DNA from 4 places in the Lysinibacillus sp. NPDC097868 genome. Region 2 is predicted to be linked to each of the others. Evidence: riboswitches for the same ligand, from Rfam matches in the RefSeq annotation. Region 2 holds a riboswitch; each other region holds the start of a gene.
The links. Region 2 has a riboswitch for thiamine pyrophosphate ahead of thiW (energy coupling factor transporter S component ThiW). Riboswitches for the same ligand answer to the same signal wherever they lie in the genome.
Positions count from the first base shown of each region.

Region 1 (8,344 bases), on a different contig from region 2:
TTTAATGTAGGCGGCATTAATATACCGATTATCGGTAGTGGCGGTAATAAGCCAGCACAGTTAGGGAAACAAAAGGTGACAATTCCGCTACCTAATACGATTCCACCTTTAGATCCATTTAAGAGCTATTCGATTTATATGGTATTGCGAGATCGTTCAGGGAATGTCTCAGATATTCAAACAAAACATGTGATTGATGACCGTACTCCACCAGTTATCGACAATACGTCAATTAAAATATTAGAAGGGGATCGAAAAGCAACTTTCAAATTTATGTCAGACGAGGACGGTTCGTATTACTACGTTCTTCGAAATGTAGGCAACTCAACACCTGGACCAACAACTCCTGAAGAAGTAATGGCTAAAGGAATTACGAGTAGCATGCGTAAAGATACAAATGAGATTTCTTTAACGCTTGAGCCGCATCAACAGTATGAGCTATATGTTGCTGTAAAGGATCGTTATAATAATGTAACAATGCTACAAAAAGGGACAGAATCAAAAGTTTATACATTTGATGAGAAGCAAAATAAAACGGTAACCTTGACTCCTGGTGGGGATGGTAATGGTGTGATGAAATATACATTCTTCGCAGATGGAACACCACCAAAAGTTCAAGATCCAATCTTTAAACGACTTGATGGTAAAACATTTGAAGTGACATTTTCAGAGGCTATCGATACAGGGTTTGACTTTACATTAGTTCAACCAGGTACTACAACGGCTATTACACCAACTTACACATCATCAAATTGGCTAGATATTACGGGTACAAGCGATTGGGAATCTCGAAAGCTTATTATTAAGTTTGCTGATGAAGTAAAACAAAGCTTTGACATCAGCGTAAATGCTACCGCGAAGGATAAAGGTGGCTGGACATTTAGTAAGGATAGAGCTGAATACAAATATCCAACAAAAGAGAATACAATTACGTCTGCGACATTATTACCAGATACGGAATTCCCAAGCAATTTAAATATTTCTAAGAAGGTTCAGGTTGTTGCCAATCTGAATGCTGATATTACATGGGATCAGCACTATTACTACGCAGTACTGAACGACGGATATGACTTATCACTTGATAATATTCAAAATGTTATTGCCAATGCAGATAGTAATAACCTTACGTATATTCCTGGTGGAGCGATTGTTTCTTACGGTAAAGGTAAGATAACAGCACCTGCTGATGCAAGTTCTGCGAAGACCTTTACAGCAATCCAAACAGGTAGCCCATCTTCAACAAATATATTCCAGAAAGATCAACGAATTTATCTGTTCACGAAAGATAAGTATGGAAATATTGTGTACGCAAAAGCTTCAACAGATCCAGCAGCTTTAAATTATGTATTAATTCAGCCTAGAACACAATAAATCAAATTTAGTAAAGACACTAGCTATTTATAATGGCTAGTGTCTTTTTTCATGGACAAAAAAAAATACCCCCACCCATTAGGGTGGGGGATTCATCTTATTTAATTCCTAACAATTTGAAACGTACCAGATGTTTGTGTTTCAATGATGTATTGATTGCCATTGACTGTATAGGAAACAGGCTCGTGATCCCCAAATTCATTGATTTGAACGATGGATGAATTCTCTGGTATATTTTCTAAAATGATTTCGATATTTGCTTCGAATTTAGCAGGCATTTTATTTAATACCGCTTGGAACGTAATACGATTTAAATTTCTTGTAAGCTGAATGTCCATTACGCCAAAATCTTCATTCACGAGCGTATTCAATGGTGGAATGATGACAACCATATTCGCCTTCGTAGTTAATACAAAGCGTTCATTGTCATTTTCAGAATCAGCAACATTGATTTTTGCTTTATATGTGTTTCGACTTTTCGACATCAGCGTATTTTTACCTGGTGCTGCCGCGGAGTCAGATAATTCCGGTGTTTTGATCGTATTGCCCTTAGCTGGTAGTTTATATTTTCCTTTTACATAGTCTACTAATATCCACACATTTGGCACAAGCTGTTGTTGTACAGGCGTTAATGCTTCGAAGGCAGTTTTTACTGCTTGTACATCGTGCGTTGTAGATGTTTTCGGCGATAAAGCTGCAATGGCATTTTCGACTTCTTTTGCAGCGGCTTTATCCAACGTAACGACGTGTTCAGCATCTAGTAGAAGCTGTTCAATACCTGTAGGCAAAGAAACGTTTGAGAATTTTCTTAATGCATTATACTCTGCTCGTGCTTCAGCCACATCTTTATGGAAGCTAAGACGAGAGGAGTTTAATAGTTGAATTTTATTTACGACTTTATCAATTGAAGTATTTGGTGTAATCGACGATGTCAATATTTTTTGTGTTTCGGCGCTGACAAAAGTTTTTTGTGCAGCATTTAATGTGTTGTACCAATCTCTCGTTTCAATAACGTTTTGATAATAGTTAACAGAAGTAGAATCGACTGAAGCCAATTTTTCTTCAATTTGAGCGGCTAGTCTACGATAATTTACTCTTGTTTGTTGGTGATTTGATAGGGTCTCGTAATTTGTTACGTATTGTTTTTCAGTTTCTGTCAATGCATTGTAGGCTTTGATTGCAGCCTCTAAGTAAGCCTGAAACGCAAATGATGTATCATTAATATTTGAAATAAGCTGTATAACATTCCGTACGTTGGAATTATAGTAGTAATAATTATTATATATGTATGCCGTCTTTGCATGTGTCGAGGTATCGGCAGCTGATGCAGACGTTATAGGTGTTGTATAAATAAGTGATGGAACGGCTACTAGAGCAAGCAAGGCTAGGCTTTTTTTATGTTTCATACGGGCAAACCTCCTATTTTAATAATACTAATTTTATCATAGCTGAAGGATTTTTTATGCATATTTTAGGTTAATAGGTAAAAAGGTCAGTCGTTTTTTATAGTATAATATATCTTAACTACCAATAGAAGAGCTTTCAAAACTTCTAACGTTATAAAGTGAAGGGGGATTTTATTAGATATAGCTCGCTTTCATATATAGGCATTTGGAATGTAGTTAATTAATATAATTATAACAAATTTTAGTAAAAATGGGTGAGTGCATCAATTTATTGTCTAGAAATCATGAATTTTTATTAGAAAATTTTAATTGACTTGGTAAAATAAGAGTGTTTATTGTTGTGATACATAGGTCCATACATTATGATTATTTTATAAAAATGGAGGTGTTTGTAATGAAAAAACCAAAAAGTATTGCTTTAAAACTCTCTTCTTTAATTTTAGGATTATTTTTAGTGTTATTTATTGCTTATACATTGGTAACAAGTGTTATTTTACATAATCAGAGTGTCAGTGATTCAGAAAAAGCAACGCTTCAAAACGCAGAATTATCTGCTGCGAAGATGAGCGAACGGTTTAAGAAAGCCAATGATACATTACAAACGACAAAACGTATAGTTGAAGCAATGCAAAAAAATGACGAGCTCTCAACAGAAAGCGTAATGGATATACTGGAAACTAATTTAATGAAAAACGAGGATTTACTTGGTGTAGGTGCCGTCCTTGAAAATGGCGCTGTAAAAGTTGGACCAACTATCGACACTGCATTAATAGATCAAAAAAATCGCTTCATACCTTATTTAACTAAAGATGGAAACAATACTTCTGCTAATGCTATAGAGGGAATTGACAAAACGGATGCTGCTGACTGGTATCGTATACCAACAGAAGAAGGTCGTGCTGTGCTAACAGAGCCGTATGATTATACTGTGAATGGTAAAACGATATCGATGACGACAATTGCAGTACCGCTAGTTAATGCCTCAGGTAAAAATTTTGGCGTATTAACGGCAGATTTATCTGTTGATTTTTTAAAGGGATTAGCTGAATCCATTACTCCTGATGGTGGTTATGCAGGAATTATTACAAATCAAGGTATGTTAACAGTTAATAGCATTAACGAAAAGCTAGATGGGACAAATATGCAGGATGCTATTGATTGGACAAGTGTTAAACAATCCATGGACAATGGGGATCTAGATAGTCTGTATGTAGACTCTAAGCAGCTTGGAGAAGAATCATTTAACGCTTTTGCTCCAATGATGTTAGAAAACATTGACGAAGTATGGTCAGTGCAGTTAGTTTTACCTAAATCCAAAATACTAGAAACGTATAATAAGGTTCTCATCGTGACGATTGTAGCTGCAATCATTATGATAGTTTTAATGGCTGCTGCCAGTGCGATGTTTATCTTTAAACAGTTAAAGCCTTTGAAAGTTTTACGTGCATCTATTGAAACGGCGGCAGAAGGCGATTTAACTAAAAAAATAGATGAAAAATTTATAAAATCAGATGAAATTGGTGCTGTTGCAGTAGCCTATAATAATATGCTGGACAAAACGAATGATGCCATATATACGGTATTAAATTCTTCAACATTACTTAATCAATCATCAGATGATGTCAATGAAGCATTTAATGAAATTGTCGCTTCTAATCAGGAAGTATCTGTAGCTATCAATGAAATTGCGCAAGGTGCTTCGAAACAATCGGAGGATACTGAAGAAACAAATTATCGAATGATTGATTTATCCGATCAAATTGACGCCATTACAATGCTTTCAAAGCAAATGGATGAGCTATCGATGAAAACAAAAGCTTCTACAGAGCAGGGCATGAAAGAAGTTGAAGGCTTACGTGATCGAAATGCTGAAACAAATGAAATGAATGTCCGCATTCAAAATCAGATGGAATCTTTATCTAGCAATATCAGAAATATCAACCAAATTATTGTATCCATTCAAGGAGTAACGGAGCAAACCAACCTACTAGCGTTAAATGCAAGTATTGAGGCTGCTCGTGCAGGAGAGCATGGGAAAGGCTTTGCGGTAGTAGCGGAAGAAGTCCGTAAACTAGCGGAACAGTCTAAAAACGAAACAGAAGTTATTAAGAAAACGGTGACTAGCATTCTAGAAGACGCGAAGCAAACAGTGTCTGTTATTGCTTCAAATGCAGATTTGATGCAAGCTCAAAATGAATCAGTGCAAAATACAGAGCTAGCTTTTAAAAATAATAATGAGCTTTCTCATTCTATTGCAACGGCAATTAATGACCTATTGTCAAATCTTTCACAAATGTTAGAGCAAAAAGATCAGGCAGTTACAGCGATTCAAAGTATTTCTGCCGTTTCAGAGGAAACTGCAGCATCTGCTGAACAAGTAAGTGCATCTGCTGTGGATCAACAGGCAGAAATGCAAAAGGTTGCAGAATCAATTAATAATATGAACCAAATTTCTAAAGAGCTACAAGAAGTCGTGAATCGATTTAAACTTGCATAATTAAGCTAGGGCATTTTTATGGCTAATTATATTATCGTAGATTTCAGGAATCGCCACTAAATCCTTGAGAATCGCCGATAAACCAGAGGAAATCGCCGGTAAAACCTCTTGATTTCCTTTGTAGACACGTTGAGACTGTCCTTTTCCAAGGACAGTCTCTTTTTATGTAAACAGTTGAGCGGGGAGGGGCATTGACCCAGTTTGGGAACAGTTTTACTATAGAAAGATGAAAGGGGGTCTCCTCCATGATGTATCTGGGTATGATTTTCTTTAAAATTGTTGCCCCTATTTTGGTGTTGCTTGTACTTGGGGCGTTTTTACAAAGGAAATTTCAATTTAATTTAAAAGCACTATCCCAGCTTATTACATACTGTTTTATGCCAGCAGCTGTGTTTGTAAATTTATATGAAACGAGTGTGGAACTATCGGTGCTTGGTGAAGTGGCGTTATTTATTGTGCTCTTTATTGGGAGTCAAATGGTGCTTAGTCATTTTATAGCGAAGGGGCTAGGTTTAAAGAAAACAGAAGCAGCGGTATTTAAAAATAGTGTTGTACTCATTAACTCTGGTAACTATGGCATTCCGGTGGCACAAATGATTTTTGTGACACAGCCAATTGGGGTGGCCATTCAAGTTATTCTCGTTATTTTTCAAAATGTAACGACCTATACATATGGTTTATATAATTTAATTTCTTCAACTAAATCAGGTATGGCTATTGTGAAGGATTTCCTGAAAATGCCGATTATTCATGCGCTCATTATAGGTGTGGCAATGAATTTCTGTAATATTGGCATTCCTCAATTTATCCGTATTCCAATTGACCACGTTGCTGATGGGTTTATCGCTGTTGCTCTTATTACGCTCGGTGCGCAACTATCTCAGCTTGAAATTAAATCAATGTTTAATAGAACGGTGTTTGTTAGCTGTTTTACACGACTTGTAGTAGGTCCAGCTGTTGCATTGTTGATAATTTTTGTCCTCGGCTTAGATGGCGTTGTGGCCCAATCGCTCTTTATTGCGAGTGCATTCCCAACTTCACGTAATAGCTCGAGTCTAGCCCTAGAATATGATTTAGGATCAGAAACCGCTGCACAAACGGTGCTTTTTTCAACCATTGTTAGCTGTATTACAGTAACAATCGTAATTTATATGGCAGAAATACTATTTACTTAATGACTTCCATCTATTAGGAATATCTGTTACACTAGCATCAAACTGAATAGCTTAACTAGGGGAGTCTGATGAGTCGGGCTGAGAGGGAAACGCATTGAGGTTTCTTGACCCTTTGGACCTGATCTGGCTCATACCAGCGTGGGAAAGTTAATGAACTTCGCACTCCTTGAACTTTGCGATAAATGTAACCTTACATGTACAGCCGGATCCAATACTTTTTGGATTCGGCTTTTTATTTGTAATACTACTTGTTGGAGTGGGCTAGATTCGGTCCTTTTAATAATTTACGTAAAAGGGAGCGGAATAGTAAATGACAACAGTTAGCGAAAAAAACATGAACATTATGACAAGCTTTGACGGAAGTAAAAAAGTATATGTAGAAGGATCACGCCCAGATATATTAGTGCCAATGCGTGAAATTAAGCTAAGCCCCACAACGGGTAGCTTTGGTGAAGAGAATAATGCGCCTGTACGAGTTTATGATACGAGTGGACCTTATACGGATCCAACTTACAAAGTCGATATTACAAAGGGTTTACCAGCTTTGCGTAGTGCGTGGATGAAAGAACGGGGCGATGTAGAGGAATATGAGGGGCGTACCATTAAGCCAGAGGATAATGGGTTTCGTAATGCGGATGACCCGCGCATAAAGGAAAATGTTTTTCCAAAGCTTTCTCGCAAACCTTTACGTGCGAAAAATGGCCGTAATGTGACACAGCTGCATTATGCAAGACAAGGAATTATTACTCCAGAAATGGAATTTGTAGCGATTCGTGAAAATTTAAAACCAGAATTTGTGCGTGCAGAAATTGCTGCGGGGCGAGCTATAATGCCATCTAATATAAATCATCCGGAGGCGGAACCGATGATTATCGGCCGTAACTTCCATGTGAAAATTAACGCCAATATTGGAAATTCAGCTGTAACTTCATCCATCGCAGAGGAAGTTGAAAAAATGACATGGGCAACACGATGGGGTGCTGATAATATTATGGATTTATCTACTGGTAAGCACATTCATACAACCCGCGAATGGATTATTCGTAATGCTGCTGTGCCTGTTGGAACAGTGCCAATTTATCAGGCACTTGAAAAGGTAAATGGCGTTGCTGAGGATTTAACGTGGGAGGTGTATCGTGACACGCTAATCGAGCAAGCTGAACAAGGGGTTGATTACTTTACAATTCACGCAGGTGTGTTGCTGCGATATGTACCGCTTACAGCTAATCGTGTAACGGGCATTGTATCGCGTGGAGGCTCAATTATGGCACAGTGGTGTCTATTCCATCATCAAGAAAATTTCTTATATACTCATTTTGAAGAAATTTGTGAAATTATGAAAACGTATGATGTTGCCTTTTCGTTAGGGGATGGTTTACGTCCTGGTTCAATTGCCGATGCCAATGATGAGGCACAGTTCGCAGAGCTTGAAACGCTAGGGGAGTTAACACAAATTGCCTGGAAGCATGATGTACAAGTGATGGTAGAGGGACCTGGGCACGTGCCAATGCATCTTATTAAGGAAAATATGGACAAGCAATTAGAAGTTTGTAAAGAGGCACCATTTTATACATTGGGTCCTCTAACAACGGATATTGCACCTGGCTATGATCATATTACATCTGCTATTGGCGCTGCAATGATTGGCTGGTTTGGAACAGCCATGCTGTGCTATGTAACACCGAAGGAACATTTAGGGTTACCAAATCGAGAAGATGTACGTGTAGGTGTTATCACATATAAAATTGCAGCACATGCAGCGGATTTAGCTAAAGGTCATCCTGGTGCACAGCAGCGAGATGACGCTCTTTCGAAGGCTCGCTTTGAGTTTCGTTGGCGAGATCAATTTAATTTATCGTTAGATCCAGAACGAGCTGTAGAATACCACGATGAAA
Region 1 covers NZ_JBIWBS010000007.1:89,698-98,041, forward strand. The annotation lists gene ACIQXJ_RS22700 (S-layer homology domain-containing protein) at 1-1,371, shown strand, start outside; gene ACIQXJ_RS22705 (hypothetical protein) at 1,473-2,777, opposite strand; gene ACIQXJ_RS22710 (methyl-accepting chemotaxis protein) at 3,172-5,274, shown strand; gene ACIQXJ_RS22715 (AEC family transporter) at 5,520-6,449, shown strand; TPP riboswitch at 6,497-6,611, shown strand; gene thiC (phosphomethylpyrimidine synthase ThiC) at 6,760-8,344, shown strand, end outside.
Region 1: it holds a riboswitch for thiamine pyrophosphate, as region 2 does, so the genes downstream of both, thiC (phosphomethylpyrimidine synthase ThiC) here and thiW (energy coupling factor transporter S component ThiW) in region 2, are expected to answer to the same signal.

Region 2 (8,344 bases):
TAGTGGTCGTTTCTATGATGTCATTGATGAACAAACAATTCCTTCAATTTTATCGCGTGAGACAGCAATGATTTCACGTACTTATATAGAAGACAATCCATTTTACCCTACAATTTATAATGCAGCTGGATGGAATGCACTCTTTGCAAATGGTGTGCCACAAATGAATGCATATATTGGCACGACAGCGAAGCAGGGAGCTGCTGTGATAGCTGAAAGCGAGAAGGAAGACCCTGTATTGGCACAATGGCAATATGGACTTGGTAAAACTTTTGCTTTCACATCAGATTCGACAGGGAAATGGGCTGGTGACTGGGCAAGGTGGCAAGAATGGGGATCATTTTGGCAAACAATCATTTCGCAAATGCTACCAAGTTATAATGATGTAGCCTATGATGTACGTCTTGATACAGATGGCTCATTTATCATCACGGACCCGACAAATGAAGCTGCATTTTTAGATATTGTCGCTGTCGATGAATCTGGCGAGGAGCTTGATTTGCAGCTTGAAACGATTTCTGCCTCGCAAGTACGTGCAGTTGTCAAAGCTAAACCAGGGTTGATTTTTTTCCGTATTGCTGACGAAGAGCAGGCCATTTATCAGGCTGGTCTAAGCGTACCGTACAGTGCAGAATATGAATTACGTCCTGTGAATGAGACACTTGTCGAGCAACTAACGAAGCGAACTGGTGGCTCTGTCTTGAAAGAACCACAAGACGTGTTCCGTAAGTTCACTAACAAAGGAGCAGAGCGCCAAAATATTGCAACATGGTTACTATTAACGGGGATGCTATTATTCTTCGTAGATATTACGATTCGACGCTTTGGATGGAGCTTTATAACAAGGCATAAGCAAAAAGAAAAGTCTGTAGAAGAAGCAACCGTACAGGCGGAGGACACGAACGTTGCACAGCTATTAAAAGGAATGAAAAAACGCTCTTAATCAAAAAAACGATGGCACATTGCTAAAAGCATGTGCCATCGTTTTTGTATAAACAAAGTTACTTCGTAATAAGCATATGCGATGTGGTTTTCCGTAGACTGCTAGCAATCATAATACCAAGAAATGCTCCAATTAAACTAGATGTCAAAAATGCAGGCATAAAAAATAATGCACCTACGGATGTTCCCATTAATAATTGCGCATATGGTACAGCGACTAATGAGGCCATAATACCTGTGCCAAATACTTCACCAACACCAGCTAGCCAGTTGTTGCGACTGTATTTATAAGCAAAGGCTGCACATGCCGCACCGATGACGCTTCCAGGAATCGCTAAAAGAGAGCCTGTGCCTGTTAATATACGAATCAATGCTGTAACTATAGCAACGATGATAGAAGGCATAGGACCTAATAGAATGGCACAGATGACATTGATCGCATGTTGTACAGGATAAGCACGAGCAATGCCAGTTGGAATGGAGACAAAAGTAGAGCCTGCTACTGCAATAGCTACTAATAAAGCCATAGTAGTTAGTTTTCGAATAGACATGATAGTTACTCCTTTTAGTTTTGTGCGATGAATCGCCGATAGAACAAAGTGAACCGCCGGTAAAATGCTAGAAATCGCCGATAGGTCCCGAAATTTCCGATAGCACTGTCAAATGAATACAAAAAAGCCGCTTCCTTGTCACGAAAGGAAGCGGCCTTGCATTTTTAAATTACATGAAAGCAAGCGTCGCCACTTCCCTCCGCTAGTGTGAACTAGATCAGGTTCAAAGGGTCCGTATATGAGCATATACGTCTCAGCCTTGTAAAGACTCCCCTAGTGGTGTTAAACGATTTAATTTTTCGATAATAAATGTACCATATTACAAATAATTGTCAATGGACTAATTTGTATCAGGCTGCATAAGATGCGGCGCCTTTTTCAATGTCCAAATGAGCGCTACTAAGAAACATGTCATTAAAATAATTGCTCCAAATATATACGGACTGTTCATATTCCAATCGAATAAAAGACCCGCAAGTGCAGGACCAATCATATTTCCAAGACTCATATAGGCATTGGTAAGTCCAGCGGCTAAACCTTGTTCATTGCCAGCAAGTTTAGAAATCAGTGTGTTGACGGCTGGGCGAATAAGTGTTGTTGCCGTGGAGAAAATCGTTGCGACAACTAAAATAAGTGCAAAGCCAGAAACAAATAATATTAGGAAAATAGCTACAGCAGCAATAAATAAATTGACTAATACAACTTTCATTTCCCCAAAGCGCTTAAAGAGTGGTGTGATGATGAACATCTGCACAACAACACCAAATGCACCACCTACAGTTAAAATTATCGCAATATCGGTAGGTGTGTAGTTAAATTTGTCTGTCACAAATAATGATAATGTTGTTTGGAAATTGGCGATGCCGAACGAGAACACAAGCATAATAATCAACATGACAAAGTATGGCATTTGGACTGAACGTGCCATCTGCCTCACAAGATTATCTTGCTTTTGTGCTTTTTGAGCTGCACTTGGTTTTGTAGAAGGTAATAACAACAATGAAAGGATAGAGGCAATAATAGCAGCTCCTCCAGCCATAAAGAATGGGAAATGCAAACTAACTTTAGATAAGAATCCACCAATACCTGGTCCAATCATAAAACCAAGAGACATAGCGGCACCTAACATGCCCATTCCTTTACCTCGTTCTTCATACGTTGTGATATCTGCTACAAACGCCATAATTGGAGGTGCTACAAAGGCAGAACCTAAACCTCCTAAGAAACGAGCAACAAAAAGCATCCATACGTCTGTAGATAGCCCGAACGAAATTTGCCCAATACCAGTTACAATCAGACCAAAAACAATCAAGTTTTTTCGACCATATCGATCCGAAAGATTCCCAGCAATTGGAGAAAAAATGAATTGTGCAAAGGCGAACGTTGCAATTAACATGCCAAGAACTTGTCCTGCTGCACCAAATATATGTAAATACTTTGGCATAACAGGAATAATAATTCCGATGCTCCCCATAGCGATAAACATATTAAACATTAAAATATACAAAGCCGCCTTGTTTGACTTCTGCTGGGTCATTGAATCCCCCCCTTTTTTCTATTGAAACATTATTACAGTCTATCATAAAGAAATATTGCTTGGCTATTGGATTATAGTCGTAGATGAATGACCTGGTCATCGGAACGAAGACATTGTTTTTCCTCTGAATAATACAATTGATTTCCGCTACGGGCGTCGCATTCCGCGGGCACACCGTAAGCCGCAACCCTCGCTGGCGCGCGGTCTGTTGCGTCTTACGTGTTGTGCGTTCCCGCAGGAGTCGCCGCCCTCCGCTCCAATCAACTGAACAAGTGGGTTAAAGAAATTCAATTTTGTGACCACCAAAAGGGAAAAAATAGAATGTACCAAAATAATACCGATGCCTCATGGCTATCTTCTTTTTAAATAGAAATGAAAACTACAATTGATTTCCGCTACGGGCGTCGCATTCCGCGGGCACACCGTAAGCCGCAACCCTCGCTGGCGCGCGGTCTGTTGCGTCTTACGTGTTGTGCGTTCCCGCAGGAGTCGCCGCCTTCCGCTTCAATCAACTGAACACATCGGAAGAGTAATTCGATATTATAAATATCGAAAGAAAAAATGACAAAAGACACCAAGTATTTAAATTCTTGATGCCTTTTGTCGACACTCAGGGAGAGAAAAATATTGTTTTTCCACTTTAGTATTTATCGAATACTCATTTTAAATTCTAAAAACAATTCATTGTATTTGCCTAAATAATCTGGCCCTAGGTTTTTATATACTTCTAATGTTTTACGTTGATCCTCGGAAGGGTAGAAGCGCTCATCAGTTACAACTTCTTTATCCATTAAGTTCATCGCTGCAATATTAGGAGTAGAATAACCTACATAATCAGCATTTTGAGCACCAGATTCCGCTTTCAACATAAAGTTAATAAAAGCATGTGCACCATCAACATTTTTCGAAGTTTTTGGGATAACCATATTGTCAAACCACAAGTTTGAGCCTTCTTCTGGAACAGCAAAGTCTAAGTCTTCATTTTCGAATAACATATCTGCTGCTTGACCAGACCATGTCAAAGCAACAGCTGCTTCGTTATTAATCATTAAAGGTGTAATTTCATCTCCGATGATTGCTTTAACGTTTGGGGCAAGTGTAATTAGTTTATTTGTAGCCTGACGTAACTCATGGTCATCTAACGAGTTAAGGGAAAGACCAAGACTATTTAAGCCCATGCCAATAACTTCACGTGCACCATCTACTAAAAAGACTTTACGTTTTAACGATGGGTCCCATAAATCTTCCCAAGAAGAGAAATCTAAGTCACCGACCAAATCTGGATTATAGACAATACCTACTGTGCCCCAGAAATAAGGAACAGAGTATTCATTGTTATCATCAAATGGCAAATCGAGAAAATACGGGTCGATATTTTTAAAATTAGGTATTTTCGTTTTATCTAACGGAAGTAGTAAGTTTTCTTCCTTCATTTTTTCAATCATATATTCAGATGGCACTGCAATATCGTAAGCAGTACCCCCTTGTTTAATTTTCGTCATCATTGCCTCATTTGAGTCAAATGTTTCGTAAATAACATGGATACCCGTTTCTTTTTCAAATTGCTTTAGCAAATCAGGGTCGATATATTCTCCCCAGTTAAAAATAGTTAATGTATCTTTACCACTTTTACCACCGTTCGCACTCATTGCGTCAGCAGCGTACATTAAAAGGGCGGACACGACAAGAATGGCGATAGTAGCTTGAATTAAAGATTTCATTGTTGTCCCCCCGTTCTTTTACTTGTACGGCTTGTAAAGAAATAATAGCCGACTACAACTAATATAGTTACGAAGAATACTAAACCAGAAATTGCGTTAACAGTTAAAGAAATACCTGCACGTGCCATCGAGTAAATTTCAACAGATAATGTACTAAAGCCATTTCCTGTTACAAAAAATGTTACGGCAAAGTCATCCAATGAATAAGTTAAAGCGAGAAAGAAACCTGCAAAAATACCAGGCTGAATATACGGTAAAATAACGCGCATCATGACATCTTTTTTCGTAGCGCCAAGATCTAAAGCTGCATCAATTAAAGACTTATTCATCTCTAGCAATTTCGGTAAAACCATAAGTACTACAATAGGAACACTAAACGCAACATGGGCTAATAATACCGAAGCAAAGCCTAGTTTAATACCAACCATTGTAAATAATATTAAAAAGCTTGCACCGATAATAACATCTGGACTAACGATTAACACATTATTTAGAGAGAGTAGGGTATTGCGCATTTTCGAATCTTTTACTGTAACAATACCGATTGCTCCTAATGTGCCAATAATCGTCGAGATAAGGGCAGAAAGCAGTGCAACAATTACAGTATTAATTAAAATAACAAGTAGTCTTGAATCCTCGAATACTGCCTTGTAATGGTCCAATGTAAAGGATTGAAAGTTAGTCATGGAATCCCCACTATTGAATGAGTAAAAGACTAAGTAAAATATAGGTGCATACAGGACGAGAAAAACAATCGCTAAATACACTTTTGCAGAAGTTGAAAGTTTGCTCATCGTACGCGACCTCCTTTATCCTTTTGTCCTGTAATAAGCATAATAATCACCATGAATAAAATTAAAAATACGGCAATCGTTGAACCCATACCCCAGTTTTGCGTCACAAGGAATTGCTGTTCAATTGCTGTACCAAGTGTAATTACACGATTCCCTGCAATTAAGCGAGTAATCATGAATAGTGATAAAGCTGGAATAAATACAACTTGAATCCCAGATTTAACACCATCCATCGTCAATGGTAATACGACGCGACGGAATGTTGTAAAAGCAGATGCGCCTAGGTCGCGAGCTGCGTATATAAGCGTTGGATTTAGACGATCCAATGAGTTGAAAATTGGTAAAATCATAAATGGTATAAAAATATAAACAGATACAAAGACAAAGCTAATATCTGTGAATAGCATTTGCTGCGGATCAAAGCCGAATACTTCAATCGCTGCGTTAATCGGACCATATAAACCAAAAATTCCTATAAACGCGTATGTTTTTAACAATAAATTAATCCAAGACGGAATAATAATGAGCAACAGCCATAACTGCTTGTGTTTTGTCTTTGTTAAAAAATAAGCTGTTGGGTATGAAATAAGTAGTGTAAAGAATGTTATTAAAAACGCATACCAAAACGAACTAAGTGTCATTTTTAAATAGACAGAAGAGAAAAAAGCTTTGTAGTTATTAAGCGTAAAATTGCCATGTAAATCTAGTAGGGAGTAGTAAACAACGAGAGCAATCGGCGCAATAACAAAAAGTGCAATCCATAAAACGTATGGAAATAACGCGGATTTCGAAGTTTTAGTTTGCATCTTCGTCATCTCCATAGGATTCTAGACGTTTATCGAACTCTTCCTCAGTTTCATTTAAGCGCATTACATGAATGGCTTCTGGATCAAAGTCTAATCCGATTTCTGTCCCTACTTCAGCTTTTTTCAATGAATGTACAAGCCATTCATTGCCAGCCTTGTCATATGTGGAAAGCTCATAATGTACCCCGCGGAATAATTGAGTATCTACTTTAACAATTAATTTTCCTTTGTCGACTGTTGTAATTTCTAAATCCTCTGGACGAATGACAATATCTATTTTCTCATTTGGTTTCATCCCTTGGTCAACACACTCAAACACTTTACCCGCAAATTCAACTGTAAAATCTTCTATCATAACACCGTTAACAATGTTTGATTCTCCGATAAAGTCGGCAACAAAACGGTTAATTGGTTCATCATAGATATCTACAGGTGTACCTGATTGTTGAATTTGACCTTCACTCAGTACAAATATTTCATCACTCATGGCTAGAGCTTCCTCTTGGTCATGTGTAACAAATACAAAAGTTTTACCAAGTCTTTGTTGTAATTCACGTAGTTCATACTGCATTTCTGTACGAAGTTTTAAGTCTAGTGCAGAAAGAGGCTCATCAAGTAAAATTACCTCTGGATCATTCACAATGGCACGAGCGATAGCCACTCGTTGACGTTGACCACCTGACATTTCAGAAATTTCACGATTGCCATAACCTGCTAAATTGACAAATTTAAGCGCTTCTGACACACGTTCTTTAATATTGCTTTCAGGAAGCTTTTTAATGCGTAGTCCAAATGCCACGTTTTCAAAAACGTTTAAATGTGGAAATAACGCATAATCCTGAAATACCGTGTTAACTTGGCGTTCATTTGCTGGAACAGTATTAATTTTTTTATCGTGGAAGAATACATCACCTGTAGTAGGTTCTGTGAAACCAGCAATAATACGTAATATAGTTGTTTTACCGCAACCAGAAGGACCGAGTAACGTATAAAACTTTCCTTTTTCAAGCTCTAAGTTAATATTTTGTAGGACGACTGTACCGTCACTATATGATTTTGAAACATTTTCAAATCGGATAATTGAATTTGTTGTCATTGAAGCGCCTCCTTAAGCTATAAATAAGAATCAGTTGCGACGAGTAAAATTTTTGTCTCATCGTCATGTGCATTAAAAATTTGATGATGATCGGCTGCGTCAAAATAGAGCGCATTACCTTCACTAGCTATATATTGTTCATTCCCTAAAACGAGACGAATACGCCCTTTGACAATATAAATAAAAGTTTCTGATAGAGATGGTTCGAATTGTTTAAATTCTCCATCAGCAGCAAGTGTCAAAAAGATGGGCTCCATTTCTTTTTCATTTGAAGTAGGAATGAGCCATTGAATTTCATATTTTTTTTCTTCATCTGTATAGGTCGATTGATCTTCCTCAGTGTAGACAACTTTTTGTTCTGGTGCATCATCATCAAAAAATTCCTTTGGCGTCGATCCTAAAACTTCTAATAATGAAAAAAGCGTTTCAATAGAAGGCGAATTCAAATCTCGCTCCAGTTGTGAAATATAGCCTTTACTTAAATCAGTACGTTCTCCAAGCTCTTCTTGGGTAAGACCTTTTTTCAAACGAAGTGCTTTAATTTTTCCTCCAATTTGCATCCTTTCCCTCCTAGAAGAAGTTTAGCAATCATAAACTTTTAGAAAATGAAGTTTACTTTAACGAAACTTTTAGTTTACTAAAAACATTACTATTATACATAATAATAAAAAATTTGCAATCGTTTTAGATGAAAAAAAGCACAAGAAATTTATAGAAAAAATGCATATAATTTTCGTGCAAATTTTTGAGTTTTTCCAGAATAAATTTGCGAAAAGTAGCAAATAACTAATGTGTAGACATGATTATTTTTGGGTATTTGACAAATATTTGTCAATGCTTATGCGACGTTTAGCATGGAGAAGTGAACTTCGTTGAAAAACTGTGCTTTCTTTGCTA
Region 2 covers NZ_JBIWBS010000001.1:174,927-183,270, forward strand. The annotation lists gene ACIQXJ_RS00800 (VWA domain-containing protein) at 1-943, shown strand, start outside; gene thiW (energy coupling factor transporter S component ThiW) at 1,002-1,493, opposite strand; TPP riboswitch at 1,671-1,778, opposite strand; gene ACIQXJ_RS00810 (MFS transporter) at 1,834-3,030, opposite strand; gene ACIQXJ_RS00815 (ABC transporter substrate-binding protein) at 3,678-4,751, opposite strand; gene ACIQXJ_RS00820 (ABC transporter permease) at 4,748-5,545, opposite strand; gene ACIQXJ_RS00825 (ABC transporter permease) at 5,542-6,351, opposite strand; gene ACIQXJ_RS00830 (ABC transporter ATP-binding protein) at 6,341-7,447, opposite strand; gene ACIQXJ_RS00835 (helix-turn-helix domain-containing protein) at 7,465-8,007, opposite strand.

Region 3 (8,344 bases), 1.4 Mb from region 2:
GCCAAAGGATTTAGAAATGTCTTGAATGTTCAGCATGTGATCCCCTCCCCTTTACAACAAGCTTTTCAACAAAACGAATAACACTAAATAGCAATAAACTTAACAAAACTATCGCAAATATCGCCACAAATACACGATCAGTACGAAACGATGATTGAGCAAGTGTCATATAGACACCAATCCCCTTTTTCGCACCAAGCCATTCTGCGATGACAGCCCCCATCACACTATAAGTCGCTGCAATTTTAATACCAGAAAATATAGAAGGATAAGCAAACGGCCATTCTAATTTCCAAAATGTTTGACCTTTTGTAGCACCTATCATTGCAAAATAATGCTTAAGCTCAGGTGATGTTTGACGAAATCCATCCATGGCCGCAATAACGATTGGAAAAAAGCAAACGAGACAAATAATAATCAGCTTCGGTAACAGCCCGAAACCAAACCAAATAATTAATAATGGTGCAAGGACAAGTACAGGCACATTTTGTGACACAATTAAAATCGGATACACAAATGCCCTTACCGTCGCTGAGCGGTGTAATAATATCGCAACACTCAAGCCGAAAAATATACCAATAGCAAGGCCCAGTACCGCTAGCTGTATAGTGGCGAACACATGGGGCATGAACGTTTTATAAGAGTGAACACCTTCAGTAACGATGGCACTCGGCGCTGGTAATAGCCAATGTGGGATGTCAGCCAAACGGATAATGATTTCCCAGATAACTAACAGGAAGGCGATAAAAATAATCGACCTTCCTTTCGTTACTAGCTGTTTCATCCTCGATACTTCTCCGTCAACGTCCCCATTGTAATGCCAGTTGGCTGATATAAAATTTTCACTTGCGTAATAACATTAATGGCACCCAATTCAATCATTTTTTTATTCATCTCTTCAATAATTTGCAGTAAGGTAGACAGTTCACCTTCCATAGTCGTTTCTAGTGGCTGCACTTCATAGCGCACACCTGAAGCATCGATAATCGCAATCGCTGCATCAACGAATGGAATTACATCCTCGTATTTTTCTGTTTTAGGTATAATTTGTACACTAATTAATGAATTAGCCATTTATTTTGCCCCTTTCTCTGGTAAAAAATCATTTGTAAAAGCTTGATCTGCTTGAAATTCGCCTTCTAAAACGTTGTTCTTTGTCATCCAGTCCGCATAGTTTTCCCAAACTGCTAATTTTTGTTCGCCCCATTGTGCTGCATCATCTTGATATTTGTTCACTAACCATTCCTGACTTTTATGCACAAGTGCTTTATCTAAATCAGTTACCGCTTCAAGCAATATATCAGCCGCTTCATTAGGATGCTCAATTGCATACTCATAACCTTTTGTAGTAGCTGCAACAAATGCCTTTACCACATCAGGATTATCCTTAATCATCTTTTCATTCGTTGCAAGTACAGGTGTATAATAATCGAGTTGCTCACTATAGTCTGTTAAATACTGCATATTTAATTTTTCTCCACGAAGCTCCGCCTCAATACCTGTCCAAGCATAATAAATCCATGCAAAATCTATATCCTTCTGCATCATTGTGAAAAAGTCTAAATCTCCAGCATTAACGATATCTAATTTCTTAATATCGGCATGTTCTTTTTGCATTAGAGATTGTAAAACAGCTTGTTCTATCGGGCTTCCCCAACCACCATACGTTTTGTCTTCGTAATCTTTTGGTGACGTAATGCCTTTTGAAGCATCTGATGCAAAGCCAGATGTATTATGCTGAATAATTGCTGCAATCGATACAAGAGGCACGTCTTGAACACGTGCTTGCGTTATACCTTCCTGGTAGCTAACGCCAAACTGAGCTTTGCCTGATGCAACAAGTTGATCTGCCCCTGCATCACCAGGTAATATAATGTCTACGTCTAAACCTTGCTCCTCAAAGTAGCCGAGCTTTTTCGCAACATAAAGTCCTGTATGATTCGTATTAGGTGTCCAGTCCAGTACAACGGATACCTTTTTCAATGTGCTTGTTTCCTCTTTGTCCTCTTTTTCGCTACAACCAACTAATGTTAATAATGCAGCAACAAGAACGAAAAACCACTTTTTCATGCTGTGTCCTCCAAGTCTAGTAGTTTGAAAGTGTTCAAGATTGAATGTTTTCACCAGAAAAGGTATTCTTAGGCCATTTGCATCGCTTCTAATAGATTACACCTAGTTTTAGGCGGAATAATGAGTCCTAAACAAAAAACGCCTAGGAATTATCCCAGACGTTTGCAAACGGTATCAAAAAATAGTATACGAATATTTTTGAATAGATGTTCCCTACGCTGGTACGAGCCAAATCAGGTTCAAAGGGTCAGCGTCTAAACGGACGCAATCTCAGCTGGCAACTTCCAGCCCCCCTACATTCTTAACTTATGAACTTTTCGTTGATTATTATACCCATATCTATCGTAAAATGACAAGCTAGTAATTTTCGTAATTGATAAAAATGAGCTTCTATTGGACTATACAAGTATTCTGCAACATGACTTTTGCAAATAGAAATGTTTTTATGCATGGAATTTGGAACATCAAAAATTCTTCAATACGAAACAGTTAATCTTTTGCAAAACCAACAAGTTAAAAAAGAGTTATTCTCCATACTACACGATATAACTTCCATCACCCTTTGAAAAGATAGTTGCTATGTGTCATTTAGTTATATTTGAAATTAAACTAATTATAGAAAACATTTTTTCTTCGTGATTTTTGAGAGTTTGTGCTTTATTCAAAGTGTCAGGAGTGAGTTGATGAAAAAGCTTTTAAAAATTACCGTAGTATTTCTTGTTTTACTCGGAGCAGCTGGCTATGCTTTATGGCATTTTGGTACAGAAAGTGGAATTTACTTTAGATGACGAAAAACGAGAAGAAGTAAAATCCTATATCAAGAACGATTCGACGGTTCAAGAAATTGCCAGCGAGGCAGCAACTACAAATCCGGATACTCTTCCCTTCCAAACTAAAGAAGAAGCGACACGTGTGTTAATAAAAAAAGTGGGCGTTAATCGTTTACTTGATATTCAGGAACAAGTGCAAAACGGTTCAATTAGTAAGGATGAAGTATTATCCGAAATTGAAGGTAAACTGTCTGAAGATGAAATTTCTGCTTTAAAATATGTTTTATATAAGGAATTGAATAAATAAAACTAGCCATTTGAAAATTTCAATTAAAAATACAGAGACAAAGATTCACATAAAAATTTTCAATACAGCTAAGCACCACATTCGTGTTAGTGGGTATAATAAAACAGGCTCGATTCCTATTAAGTGAAATCGAGTCCTTTTTTCTATCATTTTTCTATTGTTGCTAGTTAAACTAAAGCACACGATTGTTATATAATTTAAGCATTTACAACGTTAAAAGATGTTCTCAAATAAGATTTTGAGAAGCTTTCAATTAGAGCTGTTGCAATTACTAAAGTTTTAATGTTGCGCATAACTTATGGTGACTTGAGTACCTTTTTCGTTAGATTGGATTGTACTCTGTAGTTCAAGCATTCGGCAAATATCTTCGATGATTCGTAGGCCAGTACCCTTTTCCTCCACATTAAACCCAACCCCATTATCCTTAAATATAATTGAGTTTTTTTGCAAAGTGATTTCCAATGTATCGCACGCTGCATGGCGCAAAATATTTTGGAAGATATTATCAAATAATCTGTGCAACCAAATTTCATTACTCTTCCAATGGAATTTAGTTGAGGAATCGTTTAACACAATAGAGATTTGGTTAACTTTATATAAAAAATTCCACTTTAAAATAATGGTATTGATAAGTTTTGGAACATCTACTTTTTCCATGATTATATAGGAATTATCAACACGAGATAAGCGCTCAAAGTCATATTCATTGGATAACTTTGAAATATAGTTTATTTGTTCGTTTAAAGAATTGAAAATATCCTGATGTTGTGAAAAATCATTTTCGATTGTGTAAAGTTGTAAGCGCATAGCTGTTAAAGGTGTATTAATATCGTGGCGCAACTGAGTTAAAAGTTCTAGTTTCATTTGCTCTTGTTGCATTATTTCAATTTCCTTCGATATCGTCCGGTCAATGAGAAGGTTTACTGCATTGGTTAAATCCCCTAATTCATCATTTCGAGAGTAAGGAATCTTTTGAAGTCTCTTCTTATCGTTACTCGCCAACTCCATAATGGTTTGATTTAATTCATTAATTCGTTTAATTAATGAATTAATGGATTTGGAGAATAAAATAGCCAAAGTAAAAAAACAGACGATAAATAATCCTAGCATAATTGGATAGGCTTTTGACTCAAAAAAACGTGTTTCTGTATTATTTGAAAAATGATTGTAAATTACCGTTACGATTACATTAATCACTACAATCGAAAGAGGAACACTGAATATAACCGACAATAGCAATAGTTGATATTTCTTTTTTAGTTTCATTGTTTAACATGGGTATTCATACGATAACCTTCTCCATATACATTTTGAATAATCACACCATCTGTATCGGCAATCTTGTTGCGGACCTTTTTAATATACACGTTAATTAAATTAGGATTACGATCTTCTAGCTGCCAAAGATAATCAATGAATTGTTCTTTAGATAAAATAAAATCTGCGTTTTCATAGAGGTAAAAGAATATTTTCTTTTCAATGGCTGTAAATTCGACTTCTTTATTATTCTGATTATTAATGACACGCATATGAGTAACATCAATGGATAAATGCTGTATTTGTTTGTGAATTCCGTAAGAAGCAACTAATTTATTTTTTATTCGTATTAATAATTCCCTCGGATCAAATGGCTTCACCATGTAATCTTCTCCAATTTCAAGCCCTCTTAATTTACTATCAATGTCACTTCTAGCAGTTAAAAAAATTATAGGAATATTATGCCCTAACTGATTAATTCGCATTGAAATCTGATACCCGTCCTCGCCAGGTAGCATAATATCCATAATAACAATGTCCACTTGCTTTATAACTGTATATAAAGAAGCTCCATTTTCTAACCAGATTACTTTATAACCTTCTTTTTGAAGTATATTCTCCAATAAACTTCCAATCATTTTATCATCTTCTACAAGTAAAATTGTAAACAACATTTTTGTCTCTTCCTCACTATTTTTCAGCCATTTCTTGCATGAACTTTTGGGTTTCTTCATAAATTTCAGTTGGATGGTACAAGTAAATACTATGCTTGCTTTTTATTTGAATAACACTTGAAACGTCTAACTTCTTTGCGAAATCTTGATAGTCTTTTAGTGATGCTTTAGCAGCTTCAGAATTTTTATCAAGGTAAGCATCAATAAATAAAATAGGGGTTGTTTTTGGAATAGATAATGCGGTAGACTTTTTGCTATTTTTTACGGAATGTAGCATTTCTTGTTCCATATCATTGTTGATTCCCTGTTTATTTGATATCGCTTTAAATATATCTTTTTCTTGTGAAGTCAGAAAATTTTTCTCTAAGACGGCATCGTTATATGCTAAAATCGGAAACACTCTTTGGAATCCTAATTCACTTAATATAGTTCCTGCCTTCATAAAAGCCTTTTCTACGAAACCTACCGGATGTTTTATATATTGAGAAGGTAAACCAATATCTAACGCCACAATCGCTTTAACTTCTTTCGGATATTTCTGCGCCCAATAGATAGCTTCGATTCCTGAAATAGAGTGTGGTACTAAAATATAAGGGGGCTTATTGCCGCTTTTAATTAGTGCCTCCCTCGTTTGTTCTAATATTACATCTATATCTCGATCGTCGTTAAATTCATCACTATACCCATATCCTGCTCTTTCCACAACGGCAATTTTATTTTCTTTTGAAAAATGACGATACAAGCTTTTTAATTCATACATAGGTGCTGCTACTGCTGAGCCAGCCATAAATACAAATGTATCTGCATTCTGACCTTCAGAATAAATGTTAATCTTCTTCCCATTAAAATCGATTAACTTGCCCATATTATTCTCTAGTAACAATGTCTCTTTATTCTCTTTGAACTTATGGAAGCTAAATACAGAACCGATAAGCACAATCAATAAAGTGAAGAAACTTATCGAAAACCACTTCATCATTTTTTTCATTTTCTACTTGCCCCTTTCAATTATAAATACAGATTAAAGTAGAAAAATATAATTCTTATAAACTTTTGATAAATTTTTGAATGGAAATATCGACTGACTAAAGTTCGTGCACACATTAAAAAGTCACAAATGTTTTTAAATCAACGATTCATGACTTTCCTTATGAGATTTTTATAGGTGTATACAGCAAGGTGTTTTCACTCGCTGGTTTTGTTCTTCACTCGCTAACCCTAAAAAATGTTTTTCAACTAAATGATCCTTTAACGAAACCGTTCGCTGATTCTTGAGGTTACGCCAGTTTATTGTATATCAAGTTTATGATTTCTACCTATTGCCTGCTAACCTGAGTACATTTAAAAATAAAACAACGCATAGTTACTAATTACATTAATAATTTTCTGTTGAGCATCTTTGGCTTCAGGGATTGGTATGACAACAAACACATGTATCATTTTGGGATATACATAGGAAAAAGTCTTTATCAAAAAAGCCCATGTTCTTTGATAGAACATGGGCAGGAGTTTGTTATTCTTCTTTTTTCCTTTTAACTACATGAGAAATGGCACCATCTGTAGCGATATCGACTTTAAAGGAGCCATTTGAATGACGATCAGCGCGAGTTAACCCTTTGACATCAATGATTTCTTGCACGCCTTTATCCGTTTCAACAATAACCTGTTCCTCATCACTAGCCCTCACAACCGCAACAATTCGGTGTGGATTCGCTTTTAATTCGGTTAACACTTTTAACCCGCGTTTTGCGCGGCTAGCTATATCGACTTCGGCGACATTCATCTTTTTCACAGCACCACGTTGTGTAACAATTACAACATACTCCGTGTCAGAAGGTCTTAATATTGTGACACCAACCAATACTTCCCCATCTTTTAAAGTAATACCTTTCACACCACCAGTTTTAACGCCAGTGACAGGCAGCTCTTCAATCGGGAAGCGGATAGCATATGCAGTATCTGTGATTAATAACAATTCGGCATCATCTGATACAATGTCCGCAAGTATCATTTCATCACCCGATTTCACATTCATCGTTTTAATCGGTTTAGAATAACGTGTAACTGCATAATCAGCTAATGGTGAACGTTTGATTTGCCCTTCTTTTGTAGCCGTTAAAATATAGGTGTTCGGCTGCTCAAATGAATCAAAACCATAAACAGCAATAATTGTTTCATCTTCACCCGTTGGCACAATACTTGAAATATGCTGACCAAGATCCTTCCAACGAATATCCGGCAATTCATGCACAGGCTGATAAATATAATTTCCACGATTAGTGAACAGCAGTACATGATGTTGTGTATTTAACGTTGCCTCATACAATAAATAATCCGAATCTTTCATCGCAAAATCTTGCCCATTGGACGCTGCGTGAGAACGAGTAGATGTACGCTTAATATAGCCATCTTTTGTCACTGTAACCACAACTTCTTCACTTGGCACAAGGACATCTAGCGTAATTTTAATTTCCTCAATTTCTTGTTCGATTTTCGAACGACGTGGCTCAGAAAAACGTTTTTTAATGTCGAGCAATTCTTGTTTTATGACACGAATAAGCTTAGCCTCACTATGCAAAATACCTTCTAGCTTTGTAATTAGTGCATTTAATTCATCTTGTTCATGACGTAGCTCTGTAATATCCGTATTTGTTAAACGGTATAATTGTAAGCTCACAATGGCCTCAGATTGAACTTCAGTAAAGTCATACTTGACCTGTAAATTCGTTTTCGCATCACGTTTATCATTCGATGAACGAATCGTCGTAATTACTTCATCTAAAATAGAAAGGGCTTTAATCAAACCATCAACGATATGCGAACGGTCTTTCGCCTTTTGCAAATCATAAATCGAGCGGTTTGTCACCACTTCCTTTTGATGGGCTATGTACGCATCAAGTAGCAGTGGCAAGGTCATCATCGTAGGACGACGGTTATGGATAGCGATCATATTAAAATTGTAGGCTACTTGCAAATCAGTAGTTTTGAATAAATAATTTAAAATTCCTTGTCCTGGCACATCTTTTTTCAGCTCAACTACTACGCGTAATCCTGTTCGATCGGATTCATCACGGATTTCAGCAATGCCTTCAAGTCGTTTATCGACACGTTGTTCATCAATTTTCTTAACAAGATTCGCCTTATTAACATCATACGGTAATTCCGTAATAACGATTTGCTCTTTCCCGCCTTTTAATGGTTCAATGGCTGCTTGAGCACGCACAATAATTTTGCCGCGCCCTGTCTCATAAGCTTTTTTAATGCCA
Region 3 covers NZ_JBIWBS010000001.1:1,581,061-1,589,404, forward strand. The annotation lists gene ACIQXJ_RS07755 (ABC transporter ATP-binding protein) at 1-36, opposite strand, end outside; gene ACIQXJ_RS07760 (ABC transporter permease) at 11-784, opposite strand; gene ACIQXJ_RS07765 (thiamine-binding protein) at 781-1,074, opposite strand; gene ACIQXJ_RS07770 (ABC transporter substrate-binding protein) at 1,075-2,070, opposite strand; TPP riboswitch at 2,264-2,375, opposite strand; gene ACIQXJ_RS07775 (hypothetical protein) at 2,812-3,147, shown strand; gene ACIQXJ_RS07780 (sensor histidine kinase) at 3,427-4,413, opposite strand; gene ACIQXJ_RS07785 (response regulator transcription factor) at 4,410-5,078, opposite strand; gene ACIQXJ_RS07790 (alpha/beta fold hydrolase) at 5,095-6,066, opposite strand; partial or broken gene ACIQXJ_RS07795 (alpha/beta hydrolase fold domain-containing protein) at 6,420-6,548, opposite strand; gene parC (DNA topoisomerase IV subunit A) at 6,592-8,344, opposite strand, start outside.
Region 3: it holds a riboswitch for thiamine pyrophosphate, as region 2 does, so the genes downstream of both, ACIQXJ_RS07770 (ABC transporter substrate-binding protein) here and thiW (energy coupling factor transporter S component ThiW) in region 2, are expected to answer to the same signal.

Region 4 (8,344 bases), 2.6 Mb from region 2:
CAGCAGGAAATCCGTGCTGAGCTAGAGCAATTTGGTGACATTGTGCATATTTTATCTACCCCAGAGAGTGCAGCTCATATTTTATCATTTAGTGTTCGTGATTTAAAAGGTGAGGTACTTATAAATGCCTTACAAAAATATGGTGTCATTGTATCTACATCAAGTGCTTGTTCGTCAAAGCAAACAAAAACTAGCCATGTTGTAGAAGCATTAAATATTGATGAACATTTTAAAAAGGGTGTTATTCGTGTGAGCTTTGGCGCACATGTAACATCTGAAGGCATAGAACAATTTATACTAGCTATCAAAAAAGTATTGATGGAACTAAAAGGAGAACTTTTATTATGATTTGGAAAGAAATATTAATTCGTTATGGCGAACTATCTACAAAAGGACGTAACAAAATGGATTTTATTCGTCGTTTACGTGAGAATATTCGTTATGCGTTTGCAGATTTAGGGCATTTACACATTCGTACAGAACGTGATCGTATGTTTATCGCCATTCAAGATGAGGCACAAATGAATGTCTTACTAGAAGGATTACCGAAAATTTTTGGGATACAATCATTTAGTCCTGTTGCTGCTTGTGACAAAGATATGGATGCCATGAAACAGCTTGCGATTACGATTATGGATACATTTAAACATGAACAATTAACTTTTAAAGTTGAAGTTAAACGTACAGATAAAACATTCCCATTAGATTCTCACAGTATTCAGCGTGAAATTGGTGGCCATGTTTTACCTCAATATCAAAATTTATCAGTAAAAGTGAAACATCCAGATGTAGAGCTACGAGTGGAAGTGCGCCACGATTCGACTTATATGATGGCGCAAGTTATTCCAGGCGCAGGTGGTATGCCAGTTGGCTCCAACGGAAAATCATTATTAATGCTTTCAGGAGGGATTGATAGTCCTGTTGCAGGCTATTTAATGATGAAACGTGGTGTACGTCTAGAGGCAATACATTTCTTTAGCCCACCATATACAAGTCAAAATTCATTAGAAAAAGTAAAAGTGCTAGCAAATGAGCTAACAAAATTCGGCGCAAGTATTCGACTACATGTTATTCCGTTTACAGAAATCCAAGTACTTATTAAAGAAAAAGTACCGTCTAATGTGTCTATGACTACAACACGTCGTATGATGTTAAAAGTTGCAGATAAAGTACGTGAAGAAATTAACGCACTTGCCATTGTAACAGGTGAAAGTCTTGGACAAGTAGCAAGTCAGACGCTTGAAAGTTTGACTGCTATTAACGCAGTAACGAATACACCGATTTTACGTCCGCTTATATCGAATGATAAGTTAGATATTATTGAAATTGCGGAGAAAATCGGCACATATGAAACGTCGATTCAGCCATTTGAAGATTGCTGTACAATTTTCACACCTGCTAGTCCGAAAACGAAACCAAAGCTTGAGAAAGTAGAGCATTATGAAAGCTTTTCTGATTTCGATGAACTAATTGAGCGTGCTGTGAAAAACCGTGAAGTTTACATTTTTCCGAAAAAAGAGCAGCCTACAGATAAATTCGCAGATCTTTTATAAAAAAATTACGGATGTAAAAAATAAATTCATCGTTGTTTTTCATTTATTTAAAAACGCCATTTAATAAGAAGGAAACCGTCTCAAAATCGTATTTGAGACGGTTCTTTTTTTAATTTTCTAGTCAATTTCCTTTAGAGTTACATTTTACCTTTATTTTTTTCGTATTAAAAAACAAATATCGCACATTCTATAATCACAAGGAGGTGAGACAGACATGACAAACAACAATGGTAGTTCAAACAAGCTTGCAGTACCTGGTGTACAACAAGCACTTGATCAAATGAAATACGAAATTGCACAAGAATTTGGTGTTCAATTAGGAGCTGACGCTTCAGCTCGTGCTAACGGTTCCGTTGGTGGTGAAATCACTAAACGTCTTGTACAAATGGCAGAATCTCAATTAAAAGGTATGCCAAAAAACCAATAATTGCAGAATAAGTAATTATTGAACTTAAAACCAGTGACCGTAAAAGGCACTGGTTTTAGTTTGTTTAAATTTAGTTTTTTTATGCCATATGATTACATGCATACATATAACAAAAAATTTACGCTATTAATACAATGATTTGAAAGTTGAAGCCGTTTTTTGAATGTCATTACTTTCGCAAAGAGCGGAAATAACAGCCACACCGTCTGCACCTGCTTTAATAACATCAGGTGCATTCTGGCAGTGGATGCCACCAATTGCGACAATCGGCAGCTGCGGATACATGCATCTTGCTTGTTGTAAAAATTCCGTTCCACAAGGTAGTTTGGCATCGATTTTAGATGTGGTTGCATAAATAGGGCCAATACCTACATAATCTGCCCCATATTTTAAAGCAACTTGCAATTCAGTAGCTGTATGGACAGAAACACCAAGGATCATTTGTCCAATTTTTTGTCGTACTAGTGAGATGGGATAATCATCTTGGCCAATGTGAATCCCATCTGCATTGAGCTTTAGGGCAAGGTCGAGATCATCATTCACAATAAAGGGAACGTTGTATTTCCTGCATAGATTTTGGCATTGACGTGCAAAATGTTCGTAGGGCTCATTCGTCAATGCATATTGTCCTTTTTCACGAAATTGAAACATCGTAATGCCTGCTTGCAATGCTGCCTCAAGTATTTCTAAAGGTTGTCTATTTTTCACATTCGCTGTACCCATTATAAAATAAAGCTGTAAGTCACTGCGTTTCATGTATGGTCACCTCGCAAGTATCATGAAACTTTTTGTAAGCAAAATGATTCGTTGGTCCATTGCCATTTCCAATCGATAAATCATGGCTAATGGCTAGCTGAATAAATTTCTTGGCTTCAATAATTGCTTGTTTTAAAGGCATTTTCCGACCAATAAAAGCGGTTAATGCAGCAGAAAATGTACATCCCGTTCCGTGCGTGTTTTTCGTTGTAATTCGAGTAGATTGCATTGAAAATGTTTCGCCATCTTCAAAAAATACATAATCCGTTGCAAAATTATCGTCATGTAAATGTCCACCTTTGATAATGACACATTGAACACCTAATTTTAATAATGATTGTGCAGCTTGCTGAATGTCTGATAAATTGTGTATTTTTCTAGCAGTAAGTGTCTCTGCTTCTGGGATGTTAGGCGTTACGATTGTAGCAAGAGGTAATAAAGCTTCTTTTAATGCTTCAACTGCTTCTTGTTGTAATAAGTTTTCGCCACCTTTGGCAATCATCACAGGATCAACGATAAGGGGAATATTTAAATTAGATATAGCTCTTGCAATTGTATAAATAATATCAGAGGAAAAAAGCATTCCTGTTTTTACTGCACTAATTGGAAAATCATCTAGGAGTGAATGAAGTTGTTTATTTACAAAAGCATGTTCAATTGGAAGCACACCGTTCACTCCTAAGGTGTTTTGTGCTGTTAAAGCAGTTATAACGGATGTCCCGAATACATCTAATTCCTGAAATGTTTTTAAATCAGCTTGGATACCAGCTCCACCACCACTATCTGAGCCAGCTATTGTTGTTACAATATGCATTATTTTTCACCGTCCTTCGATAAACGGTGTAACTCATTTAAGACCGATACTGCAAAATCACCGTTATATGGCGCAGATGAGGCGGCATGTTCAGCAACTTTTTTATAGCTCGTTAATGTATTGCACAACTGAGAAAATGGCTTATTGCCTGCAATATAAGCTGCACAGCAAATGGCACTTAACAAACAACCAGTTCCTGTAACTTCTGTCATTCGAAAATGTCCGCCAATAATCCATTTGGAATGCTCTCCATCAGTTATAAAATCCTTTTCACCAGTTACAATAACGATACAATTATATTTTTTAGAAATTTCTTTCGCTTTATCTTCAACTGAAATGGAACCGCTGCCACTATCTACTCCTTTTTGTTGCCAACGAACATCAGCAATAGCGGCAAGTTCACCGATATTACAGCGAATAACAGCAAAATGAACGGCTTCTAATAATTGCTGTACCGTTTGTTTACGTAAATTTGTTGCTCCAACACCAACTGGGTCCAAAATAACCGGTACACCTAGCGCGTTTGCCTTTTTTCCAGCAAGTAACATCGATTCTTTTGTACGGGTAGTGAGTGTGCCAATATTAATCAATAGGGCTGATGCAATCGATACCATCTCCTCAACTTCCAGAGATTCATCTGCCATTACAGGTGAAGCACCAATTGCTAATAAGCCGTTTGCTTGAAAATTTGCCACAACATAATTTGTAATACAATGAATGAGTGGCTGTTTTTTACGAATAGTTTGAAAAATCATCGTAGTCCTCCTTTTTTGGATGGACGTAAGCATGCAAAAAGCTCTTTTTCGTGCAAAGTATACACGTAAAAAGAGCTTATCATCAATAATAAGATGTGTGTTGCTCCCTACGTCAGTATTAACTAACAGGTTCAAAGGGTCAGGTTTTACCTTCTCAACTCACTAAGAGTCCCCCTGCAATCATGAAGTTTTAGTTGTCCAAAATGTAACATACCTATCCACAGTATTCAATAGCGTTTTATCATTATCTGGAAAGCAGTGACTGATGCCATATAATAAACCATGATAATTGTCATGACTTTCTTAAAATAAGGTTCATCCATTGAAAATCATAAAAAATGAGTTTTATAATAAACCTAGCAATAAGGAGGAAGTTATTATGAAAAGACAGGATTTAATCGCACCAGAATGGTATAACATTGTTGAGGAGATTGAGAAGTATGCTCAGGACCCTACTAAAAATGCATTAATTGTTTATAACAATCACGAAGAAATTCAACACATTACATATGCAACTTTACTTGAAAAAGCAAATCAGGCGGCCCATGTATTTACTTCGCAAGGACTAACAAAAGGCGACGTGCTTTTAGTTATGGTTCCAAGATCTGTCGAGGCATATATCGTCTACATAGCGGCTTTGAAAGCGGGCTTAACGATTATCCCTAGTTCAGAAATGTTACGTACAAAGGATATTGAATATCGAATCACACATGCAAATGCAAAAGGAATAATTGCCTACGAGCCATATATTGAGCAATTTGACGAAGTAAAAAACTTAAATGGTATTTTGCAATATGTTATTGGACATGCTCATGCACCATGGCAGCCGTTGCTTGAAAAAATGGAGCAGCATCCTACAGACTATACGAATCCTACACCGACAAAAAGTACAGACAATGCTTTTTTAGCCTATACAAGTGGGACAACTGGCAATCCTAAGGCAGCTGTTCATACGCATAGCTGGGGTTATGCTCATTTACGGACAACAGCACCGAATTGGTTAGGTGTGCAAGAAAATGATATAGTATGGGCTACTGCGGCACCTGGCTGGCAAAAATGGATTTGGAGTCCGTTCCTAGCAACTTTAGGAAGCGGTGCAACAGCTTTTGTTTATAAAGGCAAATTTGATGCATCAATTTATTTGTCATTGCTTGAAAAATTTAAAGTAAATGTATTATGTTGTACACCGACAGAGTATCGTTTTATGGCAACACTCAATAATTTACAGGACTATAATTTAAGTGAGATTCGCCAAGCTGTATCAGCGGGTGAACCACTGAATAGTGAAGTTGTAAAAGTGTTCTCAGAAACGTTTGATATACAGGTTCGTGATGGTTACGGCCAAACGGAAAATACGTTACTTGTTGGGACAATGGTTGGCATGGAAGCGCGCGTCGGCTCAATGGGTAAACCGACACCAGGAAATACAGTAGAAATAATTGATGACCTAGGACATCCTGTGTCTGAAGGTGTTGTTGGGGATATTGCAGTGCATCGCGAAACACCTGCACTCTTTAAAAAATATTTCCAAGATCCTGAACGCACAAACCTACAATTCCGCGGAGATTGGTATATAACTGGAGACCGTGCCTATAAAGATGCTGATGGCTATTTTTGGTTTGAGGGTCGCGGAGATGATGTCATTATTTCTTCAGGCTATACAATAGGGCCATTTGAAGTAGAAGATGCATTAATGAAACATCCTACAGTAAAGGAAGCTGCTGTTGTTGCTAGTCCAGATGAAGTAAGAGGAAATATTGTTAAGGCATTTATAGTCCTTCGTGAAGATGAGACTGGGGATGAAACACTTATTAAAAAGTTACAAAACCATGTGAAATTAATGACTGCACCATATAAATATCCACGTGCGATTGAATTTGTAGAAGCGTTACCGAAGACTGCATCTGGTAAAATTCGTCGTGTCGAATTACGACAACAAGAAAAAGCTCATTACACACATCAATAAATATTTCCTAGGAAATAAAGTCGGAAAATCAAAGTTCATGTTTTTTTATGAACTTTTGATTTTTTGTTGTAGCCCCTTTTATTTATAGTAAAATAATAAACAACAGAACATTTTTACATAAAAATTACTTAAAAGTGAAACGTTTTGGACATTAAGACGTATAACGTGTTGAGGAGGCGTTTGTATGAATGTGAAAAGGTGGATAGCCTTGGCTATTGCAGCTGTGTTGTTAGTATTTTCATTAGGGATTAATACGATTTTTGCAATATTTAAATCAGACTTCTTTAGTAATTTTGACAGCATTGTTGCTGGAAATAATTTAGATGTTTATGAAACGGTTATTGAGGGTGAAGATTATAGTAAGCGTATTGCCTATTTAAAAGTGGATGGAACAATTCAAGATGTTGGATCGAACACATTATGGCAAACCGTTGCATATGATCACCAGTTTTTCTTAAATCAGTTGGACAATATTTTATATGATGATTCAGTACAAGGTATTGTTCTTAGTGTTAATTCACCAGGTGGCGGTGTAAAGGAATCGGCAGAAATTTATAAAAAACTGTTACAAATTAAAGAGGAACGTCAAATTCCAATTTATGTGTCAATGGATTCGATGGCAGCATCAGGTGGTTACTACATTTCAGCACCAGCAGATAAAATTTATGCACATCGTGATACGATAACAGGTTCAATTGGTGTAATTATGCAATCTATTAATTATCAGGAACTTGCAGAAAAAGTTGGCGTGAAGTTTGAGACGTTTAAATCTGGGCAACATAAAGACATGTTGAGTCCAACGCGTGAAATTACAGCAGAAGAACGCGCTATGATGCAGGACATGATTAACGAATCGTATGAAGAGTTCGTTGATATTGTTGAACAAGGACGAAATATGTCTGAAGCCGACGTGAAAAAAGTGGCAGATGGTCGAATTCTTGGTGGTACAAAGGCTCTTGAAGCTGGCTTAATCGATGAAATTGGCGACGAGCAAGCAGCTATTGCAGCTCTACGCCAAGATTACGGTTTAGAGGATGCAGTTTTGTTTGAATACAGCTATGATCAAGGTGGCCTACCGTCATTAATTGGGATGAAAGTAAGCTCTCTTTTTGGCCCATCGGCTGAAGAAAAAATGCTAATGAAAATTATGACGGAATACAAGGCACCGAAAATGATGTACTTATATGGTGAATACTAAGGAGGGCATACCATGACAAACAATGAATTCGTTTTGCAAGGGTCACCCTCGATTAAACAAGAACTGCTAGATAAGCCAACGACACCAATAGTGACTACAAATTACGAATTGAAGACTGCAGGATTTTGGGTGCGCTTTTGGGCATTTGTCTTAGATGGATTAATTATTTCAGCTGTTGGTGGCATCGTTGCCAATCCGATATTTTACTTAATGGACTGGTCACTATCGGATTCGGTCTGGTATGCACCAATCTCAATTATTTCAGCTATTCTCTATTATTGTTATTTTGTTCTAATGACGAAATTTTTCGGGCAAACGTTAGGGAAAATGGCATTTGGACTGCGCGTTATCTCACTAGAGCATGACAAACTTACATGGTCAGATGTACTGTTCCGAGAATGGATTGGTCGCTTAATTAGTAACATAATTATGCCACTTTATATTTTTGTTGCGATTTTACCTGACAACCAAGGCATACATGATTATTTTGCAGATACGACGGTTGTCCATGAAAAAGTATACGTAGCAAAAGAAACAGCACAATTAGCGACACCAACTCAGGAAAAACCAAAAGAGCCTGAACAGATAGTGGAGAAAATTGAAGAAGAATAATACTGGGCCACCTCCAACGCATGAGGTGGCTCTTCTGTTTTGGGCTGTTGCCGAGCAATATTAGGAGGCAGATTACTGGCATTCACAAAGTTTGCCTATAATAAGCTGTCCGAGTTGCAATTAATTCCCTACATTTAGTAAGATTATGTACATATGATGATTAGGAGGCGTTTTCATGGCACAAATTACATTTAAAAAAGGTCCAGTAACACTTATAGGTAAAGAAGTAAAGGTTGGAGACCAAGCACCGGATTTCACAGTAT
Region 4 covers NZ_JBIWBS010000001.1:2,799,349-2,807,692, reverse strand. The annotation lists gene ACIQXJ_RS14140 (cysteine desulfurase family protein) at 1-348, shown strand, start outside; gene thiI (tRNA uracil 4-sulfurtransferase ThiI) at 345-1,553, shown strand; gene ACIQXJ_RS14130 (alpha/beta-type small acid-soluble spore protein) at 1,768-1,980, shown strand; gene thiE (thiamine phosphate synthase) at 2,107-2,736, opposite strand; gene thiD (bifunctional hydroxymethylpyrimidine kinase/phosphomethylpyrimidine kinase) at 2,723-3,550, opposite strand; gene thiM (hydroxyethylthiazole kinase) at 3,550-4,305, opposite strand; TPP riboswitch at 4,393-4,491, opposite strand; gene mbcS (acyl-CoA synthetase MbcS) at 4,685-6,271, shown strand; gene sppA (signal peptide peptidase SppA) at 6,456-7,469, shown strand; gene ACIQXJ_RS14100 (RDD family protein) at 7,482-8,081, shown strand; gene tpx (thiol peroxidase) at 8,257-8,344, shown strand, end outside.
Region 4: it holds a riboswitch for thiamine pyrophosphate, as region 2 does, so the genes downstream of both, thiM (hydroxyethylthiazole kinase) here and thiW (energy coupling factor transporter S component ThiW) in region 2, are expected to answer to the same signal.